Actinocatenispora thailandica: one gene and its partner. The protein of the gene in region 1 interacts with the protein of each later gene in a pairwise test. Links are inferred from orthologs where the notes say so. Each region holds a gene or a part of one and is shown in the gene's direction. Other genes may lie near its edges.

The links.
Region 2: the proteins of uvrA (region 1) and uvrB interact in binary tests that used the Escherichia coli proteins (3 or more experiments, as listed by UniProt). The link is inferred for Actinocatenispora thailandica from one-to-one orthologs.

Annotation. Positions count from the first base shown.
Region 1 is NZ_AP023355.1:4,231,275-4,237,155, forward strand. What follows is about bases 1,568-4,599. They hold uvrA (excinuclease ABC subunit UvrA), read left to right. Parts: upstream 1,568-1,889; coding sequence 1,890-4,310; downstream 4,311-4,599. Other genes in these bases: Athai_RS18850 (Dyp-type peroxidase), read right to left, coding at 1,568-1,568; Athai_RS18855 (hypothetical protein), read left to right, coding at 1,733-1,879; Athai_RS18865 (Rv1733c family protein), read right to left, coding at 4,357-4,599. Also shown: Athai_RS18845 (family 1 encapsulin nanocompartment shell protein), read right to left, coding at 1-586; more of Athai_RS18850, read right to left, coding at 591-1,567; more of Athai_RS18865, read right to left, coding at 4,600-4,977; Athai_RS18870 (acyltransferase family protein), read right to left, coding at 5,153-5,881. UniProt on the Escherichia coli protein: The UvrABC repair system catalyzes the recognition and processing of DNA lesions. UvrA is an ATPase and a DNA-binding protein. A damage recognition complex composed of 2 UvrA and 2 UvrB subunits scans DNA for abnormalities.
Region 2 is NZ_AP023355.1:2,833,267-2,839,007, forward strand. Bases 1,896-4,787 are described here. They hold uvrB (excinuclease ABC subunit UvrB), read left to right. Parts: upstream 1,896-2,231; coding sequence 2,232-4,343; downstream 4,344-4,787. Other genes in these bases: Athai_RS12600 (hypothetical protein), read left to right, coding at 4,356-4,727; Athai_RS12605 (antibiotic biosynthesis monooxygenase family protein), read right to left, coding at 4,780-4,787. Also shown: Athai_RS12585 (sensor histidine kinase), read left to right, coding at 65-1,222; Athai_RS12590 (response regulator transcription factor), read left to right, coding at 1,219-1,824; more of Athai_RS12605, read right to left, coding at 4,788-5,070; Athai_RS12610 (TerC family protein), read left to right, coding at 5,352-5,741. UniProt on the Escherichia coli protein: The UvrABC repair system catalyzes the recognition and processing of DNA lesions. A damage recognition complex composed of 2 UvrA and 2 UvrB subunits scans DNA for abnormalities.

The DNA of each region.
Region 1 (5,881 bases):
GGCCCAGGTGTTCCCGGACCGGGTAGCCGTGGTCGGAGGTCTCGTTGACCTCGGTGTACGCGTCGGCGCTGAGCAGCAGCGAGTACGGCCCGGCGACGCCGGCCAGGCGCAGCTCGCTGACCGCGCGGCTGATCGTGTCGGGATAGTCGCGTACCTCGCCGGGCAGTGTCAGCGCCGGGTTCGAGGCACCGGCCCGGATGCCGCCGATGCCGGCCGCGGGGTACCCCTCGAAGATGGCGCGGTCCTCGGCGAACGCCATCCGCTTGGCGGCGTCCTTGACCGGCTGCCAGTCGGCGTCCTTGGCGCCCCGCTCGACCGCGTCGACCTCGTCGCGCGAAACGGTGAACGGCACCCGCAGCTCCACCAGCGGCTGCGCAACCCGGCGGTGCGCGCGGACCCCGTCGGGTGCGTCGATCCGCTCCCGGCGACCGGTGCCGATCGCGGCGAGTTCGGTGCCGTCCGGGCCGGACACGTCGACGACACGACGGCCGGCGAGGTGCCGGGTGAAGGTACGCCGGGCCTCCTGCGACAGGTCGTCCCAGGCGGCATCCGAGATCGGGGCCAGTTCGCGATGCAGGTTGTTCATTCGCTCATTCACCTCGCAGGTCGCCGATCGCCAGCGATCCGTCCGGCGTGCCGCCGGCCGGTTCCGGCGGATCGTCCAGGAAGTCGACGGTCGGGATGTAGAACAGGCCGCCGGTCACCGCGGTGGAGAAGTCGAGGATCCGGTCGTAGTTGCCGGGCGGGTCACCGAGGAACATCCGTTGCAGCATCAGCTCGGTGACCTCCGGGTCCGCCGCGTAGCCGACGAAGTAGGTGCCGGCCTCACCGCGGGACGGCGATCCGAACGGCATGTTGGACCGGACGATCTGGCGCTGGGTGCCGTTCGCGTCCACGATGGTGTTGAGCGCGACGTGCGAGTTGGTCGGTTTGACGTCGTCGGGCATCTCCACGTCGGCGAGCTTGGTCCGGCCGATCGCCCGCTCCTGATCCTCTGTGGACAGTGCCGACCAGGCGGCCAGGTCGTGCAGGTACTTCTGCACGATCAGGTAGCTGCCGCCGGCGAAGTCCGGGTCCTCGTCGCCGACCAGCACGGCACCGGAGGCGGCCCGGCCGGTCGGGTTCTCGGTACCGTCGACGAAACCGAGCAGGTCGCGCTGCTCGAAGTAGCGGAAGCCCATCGTCTCGTCCTCGACCACGACCAGGCCGGCCAGCCGGTCGAGGATCAGCACGCCCAGCTCGTAGCACAGGTCGTAGCGGCCGGCGCGGATGTGCAGCAGCAGGTCGCCGGGGGTGGCCGGGGCGTGGTGCCGGGGACCGCGCAGCGGCCGGAACGGGTGCAGCTTCGCCGGCCGCGGCGAGCCGAACAGCCGGTCCCAGATCGCCGAGCCGACTCCCACCACGCAGCTCAGCTCGCCGTGAGCGGACCGGAAACCGACCGACCGCACCAGCCCGGACACGTCGGTGAGCACGTCGCGCACCGCCGCCTCGGACCCCGGCCGTACCGACAGCACCAGGAACAGCGCGGCCGGCGACAGCGGATCGAGGACCGGCTGCGGCTGCGTCATGTCCGGCAGGATCGCACGATCGGGTCAGCCGCCGGTAGCTGAACCGCCGAATCCGTGTCGGTGATCTGGCCCGCACCCGGGCTCGTGTACCTTGCTGTCCGGTACGCGTACCGATGCAGGATTCGGACGTTCAGCGCAGGAAGCTGGACACGGGGAGGATTCCAATGACTTCCGACCAGGACGAGAACGCGACCGAGCGGTCGACGGGCCGGCACGCGGCACCCGACGGCGCGCCGCGCGACCCGCGGATCGACATCAGCCGTGATCCGCACCCGGGCGTCCCGGACCACGCCGCGCCCGACGAGGACTGAGCACCCGGACGTGCGGGTCGGACCGAAGGTGCCCGGACCGGGCGACGGGTTCGTCCGGGTGACCGACGCGCACGAGCACAACCTGGCGCACGTGGACGTGGCGGTGCCGCGGGACGTGCTGGCGGTGTTCACCGGCGTGTCCGGTTCGGGAAAGTCGTCGCTGGCGTTCGGCACCATCTACGGCGAGGCGCAGCGACGCTACCTGGAATCGGTCGCGCCGTACGCGCGGCGGCTGATCCAGCAGGCCGGCGTGCCGCACGTCGGCGAGATCACCGGGTTGCCGCCGGCGGTGGCGCTGGAGCAGCGCCGGGCGGCCGGCTCGTCCCGGTCGTCGGTGGGCACCCTGACCACGCTGTCCAACCTGCTGCGGATGCTGTTCTCCCGGGCCGGGGACTACCCGCCGGGCATCGGGTTCATGGACTCCGACTCGTTCTCGCCGAACACGGCGGCCGGCGCCTGCCCGCGCTGCCACGGCCTCGGTACCGTGCACGAGGTCACCGAGGCGTCGCTGGTGCCGGATCCGTCGCTGTCGATCCGGGACCACGCGATCGCCGCCTGGCCCGGCGCCTGGCTGGGCAAGAACCTGCGGGACATCGTCGCCACCCTCGGGTACGACATCGACCGGCCGTGGCGCGAGCTGCCGCAGGCCGACCGGGACTGGATCCTGTTCACCGACGACCAGCCGGTCGTCACCGTGCACCCGGAACGCGAGGCGGGTCGGATCCAGCGGCCCTACCAGGGCAAGTACCAGAGCGCGAAGCGCTACGTGCTGCACACGTTCGCGGACTCGAAGTCGGCCACGATGCGCCGCCGGATGGAGCGGTTCCTGGTGTCCGGGCCGTGCCCGACCTGCCACGGCGCCCGGCTCCGGCCGGAGGCGCTCGCCGTCACGTTCGCCGGCCGTACCATCGCGCAGCTGACCGGCGAGCCGCTGGCCGAGCTGGCGGAGCTGTTGCGCCCCACCGCGGAGCACGGCTCACCGGACCATCCGGCGCAGCCGATCGCCGCCGACCTGGTGGCCCGCGTCGACGTGCTGTCGAAGATGGGGATCGGTTACCTGAGCATGGATCGGGCCACCCCGACGCTGTCGGCCGGTGAGCTGCAGCGGTTGCGGCTGGCCACCCAGCTGCGGTCCGGGCTGTTCGGCGTGGTGTACGTGCTGGACGAGCCGTCCGCGGGGCTGCATCCGGCGGACACCGAGGCGCTGCTCGCGGTGCTCGACGAGCTGCGCGCCGCGGGCAACTCGCTGTTCGTCGTCGAGCACGACCTGGACGTGGTACGCCGCGCCGACTGGGTGGTGGACGTCGGGCCCGGCCCCGGCGAGTACGGCGGGCGGATCCTCTACTCGGGGCCGGTTCCCGGCCTCGCCGACGCCACCGACTCGGTCACCCGGCGGTACCTGTTCGGCGGCGCGGGCGAGCCCCGCGCGCAGCGGCGCGACGCGTCGTCCTGGCTGTCGCTGACCGGGGTGCGCCGGCACAACCTGGCCGACCTGACGGTGTCGCTGCCGCTGGGCGTGTTCACCGCGATCACCGGGCTGTCCGGTGCCGGCAAGTCCACCCTGCTGCAGGTGCTGGCCGAGGTGGTACGGGCGCGGCTCGTCGGCGAGCCGACCGGCGAGCTGCCCGAGGCCGGCGGGCTCGACCCGATCGGCCGGCTGGTGCAGGTCGACCAGAAGCCGATCGGCCGCACGCCGCGCTCCAACCTCGCCACCTACACCGGGCTGTTCGACGTGGTACGCAAGGCGTTCGCGGACACCCCGCAGGCGCGCGAGCGCGGCTACCCGGCGGGCCGGTTCTCGTTCAACGTGCCCGGCGGCCGGTGCGAGACCTGTCAGGGCGACGGGTACGTCGCGGTCGAGCTGCTGTTCCTGCCCGGCACGTACGCGCCGTGCCCCACCTGCCACGGCGCCCGCTACACCCCCGAAACGCTGGAGATCGGCTACCGGGGCCGCACCATCGCCGAGGTACTGGACCTGTCGGTCGACGCCGCCGCCGAGTTCTTCGCCGACCTGCCGGCGGCGCAGCGCAGCCTGCGCGCGCTGCGCCAGGTGGGCCTCGGCTACCTGCGGCTCGGTCAGCCCGCCACCGAACTGTCCGGCGGTGAGGCGCAACGGATCAAGCTCGCCAGCGAGCTGCAGCGGCCGGCCCGCGGGCACACCCTCTACCTGCTGGACGAGCCGACGACGGGGCTGCACCCGGCCGACGTCGAACTGCTCGACGCCCAACTGCACGGGCTGGTCGAGGCCGGCAACACGGTCGTCGTCGTCGAGCAGGACCTCGCCACCATCGCCGGTGCCGACTGGGTGATCGACCTCGGCCCGGCCGGCGGCCACGCCGGCGGCCAGGTCGTCGCCACCGGCACCCCCGAGCAGGTCGTCACGCAGCCCGCCAGCCGCACCGCCCCCTACCTGGCCGCCCACGTGCGGTGAGCCGGCGCCGCGGCACCGCGCCCGCCGGCTCACCGCCGCGGGGCAGTCACCGTACCCAGTGGTTGCCGTGCGGGTTGACCCGCCGCCACTCCCGCTCCCAGGCCGCGAACCGAGCCCGGTCCAGCAGCCATCGCAGTACCAGCCACATCGTCCCCACGCTGGCCACGATGGCGAACAGCAGCCCCAATCCGGTACCGGCACTCGACATCGTCACCTGGGTTCCGGACGGCGGCGCCGCCACCGGCCGGCCGTGCCGATCGAGCCAGATCGGTACCCGGGCACCGCGGTGCAGCCCCGGCGTCGCCTCGACCGTCCCGGTACGGGGGTGGTGGCGGTAGCTCCAGCGGGCGCGTACCGGAACCGAGCCGGCGGCGCCGTCGGCGGCCACCCCGACCGCGTCGGGAGCCTCGGCCAGCAGTACCGCCGTGGCCGGCCGGCGTTCGGCCCGGGCCCGCGCCGCCGCCTCCGCACGGCTGCCGGCGATGTTCAGCCCGATCAGCACCGTCACCGGCACCGCGACGAGGATCAGCAGGACCGCGAGCAGGGCGCAGACCCCCTCGGCGCGGTCCGAGCCGCGTCGCAGCGGGTTGCCGGTACGCAGTCGGCAGCCCAGCCAGCGAACCGGGCCGAGGTGGGCCCGGGGCCGGCGGTGACGGGTGGCACCCATACGGCCGATGATGCGCCGCCGGTCGCGCCGGCATCCCGGTAATCGGAGCGAATCTCTCGTTCGTGGTCGCCGGTTCGGCCGGTCCCGGCACGCCTGCCTGGCCGTACCCGCCGGGCGGCCCCGGGCACCCGGCACCGGCGACGGCCGGGCGCCCCCGTACCGGCCGCGGTGGCGGTCACTGCACGCGGCCGGGGGGCGCCGCCCGCATCGGCGTGCTCATCGCCTCCACCACGGTCCGGGCGTACAGGTCGGCGCCGGCACCGGGCCGCGGATGGATCCGGTCCGGCCACAGCAGGTTCTGGTGCGCCCCGGCGGCGCCGCGCCAGTCGATCAGGTGCACGTTGGTGTGCGCGGACGCCACCCTGGTCAGGGTGTGGTTCACCGCGCCGCCCCAGGGCCGGGTCGGCAGGTAGACGTTGACCAGGTACAGCGTGCGGTCCGGGCCGAGCTGACCGATGATGCCCTCCAGCAGGTCGGCCGGGAACGGCCCGTTGGTGCCGAGGCCGAGCAGGACGACGGGCCGCAGCTCCCCACGGTGCGCCCAACCGGAGATGATCCCCGGCCCGCGCTGCATCGCCCGGCTGACCTTGGCGTCGATCTGGATGCCGGGCAGCCGGTGCCGCAGCGCCGGCGAGGCGGCGAGCATCACCGAGTCGCCGAGTGCGCTGATCTGGTCGCCGGGTGGCGGACCGGCCGGGCTGGGCGACGCCGACGGGCTGGGCGCGGCGGCGCTCGGCGCCGTGCTGGGCGCGGCGGCGCTCGGCGTCGGTTGGGCGGCGGGCGGCTGCTGGGCCGCCAGCTGCGCCGAGGCGAGCTGCTTGTCCAGCCCGCTGACCGGCGCCGCCGGTGCGTGCAGCAGCGTGACCACGGCGAACACGCACAGCGCGGCGACCGCGCCGACCGC
Region 2 (5,741 bases), 1.4 Mb from region 1 along the record:
GACCGTGGCCCGGCGACCGGTCCGCAGCGTCCGGCGCCGCGGGCGGGTGAGGGAGTGAGGCACCATGTCAGATGTGACGCAGGACGACTTCGACTGGACGCCGCGCCGCCGCCGGGTGGCGACCCTGCTGACCTGTGGCTGGCTCGGCTACCTGATCCCGGTCTGCGTCGCGGTCGCCGCCGAGCGGCCGAGCCGGTCGATGGTGCTGTTCGCCGCGGTCGGACTGGCGGCGTACGTGGTGCTGTTCGTCCGGTTGATCCACGTCGGGATGTGCCGTCCGTTCCGGCTCGCCGCGCCGTACGCACTGGTCGGACTCGTCGCGGTCGGCGCGCTGCTGATGATCCCGATCGGGTCGCAATGGCGCTACGCGTTCCCGTACTACCTGGTCGCCATCCTGCCCGGGCAACTGCCGCCGCGATGGTGGATCCCCAGCCAGGTCGGCACGCTGGTGGTGACCACGGTGGTGGCCATCGGGTACGGCGACCGCGGCAGCGGGCTGATCGGTTACCTCGCGTCGGTCGCCGCGGTGGCGCTGTTCACCTCGATGTTCTTCTGGTTGCTGCGCACCATGGTGCAGCTGCGCCGGGCCCGCGCCGAGATGGCCCGGCTGGCGGTCAGCGAGGAACGGCTGCGCATCGCCCGGGACCTGCACGACGTGCTCGGTCAGCGGCTGGCGGCGGTGGCGCTGCTGTCCGACCTGGCCGGCCGGCTGGCCGGGTCCGATCCGGAGCGGGCCAGGCAGCAGAGCGCGGAGGCCGGCCGGCTCGCCCGGGAGGCGCTGGAGGAGGTCCGGGCGACCGTGTCGGGCTTCCGGGACACCTCGCTGACCGGGGAGCTGTCCACCGCGCAGGCACTGCTCGCGGCGGCCGGCATCGGCTGCGTGCTGTCGGCTCCGGAGGCCGCCGAGGTGCCCGGCCGGCTCGCCGACGTGGCGGGCTGGGTGGTCCGGGAGGGTGTGACGAACGTGGTCCGGCACTCCCGCGCCGGTACCGTCCGGATCGTGGTCCGCTCCGCCGACCCGGTCGTGGTCGAGGTCGCCGACGACGGGCGCGGTGACGCCACCTCCCCGTACGGCAACGGGCTGACCGGGCTGCGCGAGCGGGTCACCGCGCTCGGCGGCGTGGTGCGCACCGAACGGGTCGACGGCTGGTACCGGCTGCGCGCCGAGCTGCCCGCCGCGGCGCCGGGTGACCGGGTCCCGGCCGCCGCCGGAGCCGCATGATCCGGATCCTGCTGGCCGAGGATCAGCACCTGGTACGCGGCGCGCTGTCGGCCCTGCTGGGCCTGGAACCGGACCTGACGGTGGTGGCCGAGGCGGCCGACGGCGAGGCCGCGGTCGCCGCGGCCCGCGAGCACCGGCCCGACGTGGCGCTGCTGGACATCGAGATGCCGGGCCTGTCCGGGATCGAGGCGACCGAGCAGCTGCGCGCCGCGGTACCGGAGGTACGGGCGCTGATCCTGACCACCTTCGGCCGGCCCGGCTACCTGCGCCGGGCGATGGACGCCGGGGCCCGCGGGTTCGTGGTCAAGGACTCCCCACCGGCCGAGCTGGCCGCCGCGATCCGCCGGGTCGCCGCCGGCGAGGTGGTGCTGGACCCGGCGCTCGCGGTCGCCTCTCTCGGTGCCGGGCCGAGCCCGCTGACCGAACGCGAACGCGACGTGCTCGCCGCCGGTGCCGACGGCGCCTCGGTGGCCGAGATCGCCACGGTGCTGGCGCTGTCCGGCGGCACCGTGCGCAACTACCTGTCCAGCGCGATCGGCAAGACCGGTGCCCGCAACCGGACCGAGGCGGCCCGGATCGCCCGCGACAACGGCTGGCTCTGACTCGGGCCGGACGGCGCGTTCGCGGTGGGCGCCGGGGGGTGCTCGCGCGGCGAGGCCCCGGCCTCGCGACCGGAGCCTCGCCGGGCAGGTCGCTTGCGGTGGGCGGTCGGACTCAACCCCCGACCTGCCTCGGGCGCGCCTCACCGGCCGTGGCCGGGGCTGCAACCCCCGCGCCGGAGATGCGGTACGAGACCGTGAGTGGATCGGCCTCGCTCGTCTTCTCCGGTCGGTGCCGCAAGCGGCCTGCTGCCACGAACGGTAGACCGGTGGGGTGGACCACACAACCCGTTCCGGCCGAGTGGCCGAACGGCGAGATTCGTGCCGGTTTCGGCCCAGCCGACCAGGCCGGTCGGCCGGCTCGCGTCGGGCGCCGCGAACTGTCGGTGGCCCGTCGTAGCCTGGGACCCATGACGCGTGAGATCCCCCGTCGCGAGGGCGCCTTCCAGGTGATCAGCGACTACCAGCCCGCTGGCGACCAGCCCGCCGCGATCGACGGCCTGGAGCGGCGGATCAAGTCGGGGGAGCGGCACACGGTGCTGCTCGGCGCCACCGGCACCGGCAAGAGCGCCACGGCCGCCTGGCTGATCGAGCGGCTGCAGCGGCCGACCCTGGTGCTCGCGCCGAACAAGACGCTCTGCGCGCAGCTGGCGAAGGAGCTGGGCGAGCTGCTGCCGAACAACGCGGTCGGTTACTTCGTCAGCTACTACGACTACTACCAGCCCGAGGCGTACATCCCGCAGACCGACACCTACATCGAGAAGGATTCCTCGATCAACGAGGAGGTCGACCGGCTGCGGCACGCCGCGACGATGAACCTGCTGACCCGTTCGGACACCGTGGTGGTCGCGACGGTCTCGGCGATCTACGGCCTGGGCACCCCGCAGGAGTACATCGAGCGGGCGGTGCGGTTGACCGTCGGCACCGAGTACGACCGGGACGCGCTGCTGCGCCGCCTGGTCGACGACCAGTACACCCGCAACGACGTGGCGTTCGCCCGCGGCACGTTCCGGGTCCGCGGGGACACCCTGGAGATCATCCCGGCGTACGAGGAGCTCGCGGTGCGGATCGAGTTCTTCGGCGACGAGGTCGAGAAGATGTACTACCTGCATCCGCTGACCGGTGAGGTCATCCGGGAGGCGGACGATCTGATGATCTTCCCGGCCAGCCACTACGTGGCCGGTCCGGAGCGGATGGAGCGGGCCATCCGCGACATCGAGACGGAGTTGGGTGAGCGGCTGGCCGAGTTGGACCGGCAGGGCAAGCTGCTGGAGTCGCAGCGGCTGCGGATGCGCACCCAGTACGACATCGAGATGATGCGCCAGGTGGGCTTCTGCTCCGGCATCGAGAACTACTCGATGCACTTCGACGGCCGGGCCCCGGGCACCCCGCCGCACACCCTGCTCGACTACTTCCCGGACGACTTCCTGACCATCATCGACGAGTCGCACAACACCGTTCCGCAGATCGGTGGGATGTACGAGGGCGACGCGTCGCGCAAGCGCACCCTGATCGAGCACGGGTTCCGGCTGCCGTCGGCCGCCGACAACCGGCCGCTGCGGTTCGACGAGTTCTCCGAACGGGTCGGCCAGACGGTGTACATGTCGGCCACCCCGGGCCCGTGGGAGCTGGAGCGTTCCGGCGGCGAGTTCGTCGAGCAGGTGATCCGCCCGACCGGCCTGGTCGACCCGCAGGTGGTGGTGCTGCCCACCAAGGGGCAGATCGACGACCTGATGGCGCAGATCAACGAGCGCACCGAGCGAGACGAGCGGGTGCTGGTCACCACGCTGACCAAGAAGATGGCCGAGGACCTCACCGACTACCTGCTGGAGCACAACATCCGGGTGCGCTACCTGCATTCGGAGGTGGACACCCTGCGCCGGGTGGAGCTGCTGCGCGAGCTGCGCCAGGGCGAGTACGACGTGCTGGTCGGCATCAACCTGCTGCGGGAGGGGCTCGACCTGCCGGAGGTGTCGCTGGTGGCGATCCTGGACGCGGACAAGGAGGGGTTCCTGCGCTCGGGCACCAGCCTGATCCAGACCATCGGCCGTGCCGCCCGGAACGTCTCCGGCCAGGTCATCATGTACGCGGACGCGATCACCCCGTCGATGCGGCACGCGCTGGAGGAGACCGACCGGCGGCGGGAGAAGCAGGTCGCGTACAACGCCGAGCACGGCATCGACCCGCAGCCGCTGCGGAAGAAGATCGGCGACATCCTCGACGACATCTACCGCGCCGCCGACGACGCCGAGTCGTTGGTCGGCGGCGGTGGCCGGCAGCAGTCGCGGGGCAAGGCGCCGGTGCCGGAGGCGCGCAGCCGCAACCGGTCCCGGGCCGGTTCGGCCGAGCCGACCGGCGCCGGGATGGCCCGCGCCGAGCTGGCCGACCTGATCCAGCAGCTCAACGACCAGATGCTCGCGGCGGCCCGGGAGTTGCAGTTCGAGCTCGCGGCGCGAATCCGTGATGAGATAGCGGAGTTGAAGAAGGAGCTGCGCGGTATGGACGCCGCCGGCGTGAAGTGAGGTGGACCGCTGATGACCGTCGGGCGCCACACCGGTTCGCCAGTGCCCCCGGACGCCGAGGACATGATGCTGCTCGGCGGCGGCCGGCTACCGGCCGGTAACGTCCGGCCGTTGCTGGAGCTGCTCACCATGTACGCGGGCAGCGGCTTCGACCCGGCCGAGTGGTCGGCGGCCGAGCAGGCGTTGCAGGACACCGACGACGCCACCGGCTCGTGGTACACGCATCCGATCCTGGGTGGTGTGGCTCGGCTGGTCGTGGTGATGGCGCGGGCCTCCGACGGCGACGTGCTGATGCGGGTCTGGGGCGACGAGCGTGCCGGCCTCAGCGAGCGGATCGACACCCTGTTCGACGTCGGCTCGATGTTCCGGATGAGCCCGACCTGATCGTGCGCCCGCCGGCGCGCGGACCGATCCGGCGGTGGCTGCCCGGGGCCGGTCAGGCCAGGTCGGTGAAGTGCTCCACTCGGGGCGGCTGTGCGAAGTAGGGCCCGATCAGGCCGCGCCACCGGGCGAACCGGTCGCTGGCGCGGAAGTTCTTCTCGTGCGCCTCGACCGAGTCCCACTCGACGAGCAGCACGAACCGGGACGGGCTCTCCACTCCGCGGGTCATCCGCACCGACCGGCAGCCGGGCGTGTCGGTCAACAGCTCGCGCGCCGTGCGGTACGCGGTGGCGAAGTCGTCCTCGCTGCCCGTGGTGACGTCGATCAGCCCTACCTCCAGCACCATGCCGGCCAGTATGCCGAGCGGGGGCGCCGTGGATGCCTCGGGGTCGGCGGGCCGTCCGGGCAAAAAAGGTGTTGCGAACTGGGTCACCCCGGCTCGCGGCGGCGGGGTGCCGGGGTGAGAATGGACGTAAGGAGGGGAGTACTCCCGACGCGCCGGTTCCGTCAACACGGCGCGCTGCGGCTGCGGCCGTGGCGCCCCGGGACCGGTGGCTGTGGCCGCACGACGCGCCACGGTGGAAGAGACCTCCGGTAGATCGTCGTTTCTACCGGAGGGGCCACACCGTGGTGGTGCATGACTGGGTCTGGGCAGCAACGATCGTGGGGCTGCTTGCGATCCTGGTGGCGGATCTGGCAATCGTCGGCCGGCGCCCGCATGTGCCTTCGTTGCGTGAATGCGCCCTGTGGGTCGTGTTCTACGTCGGGTTGGCCGGCCTGTTCGGTCTCGGGCTGTTTCTGCTCGCCGGTGCCGATCCGGCGACCGAGTTCTTCACCGGGTGGATCACCGAGTACAGCCTCTCGGTGGACAACCTGTTCATCTTCATGATCATCATGTCCCGGTTCGCGGTGCCCCGTCGGTTGCAGCAGAAGGTGCTGCTGATCGGGATCGTGATCGCGTTGGTCATGCGGGGTGCGTTCATCGCTGCCGGCGCCGCCGTGATCGACCGGTTTTCC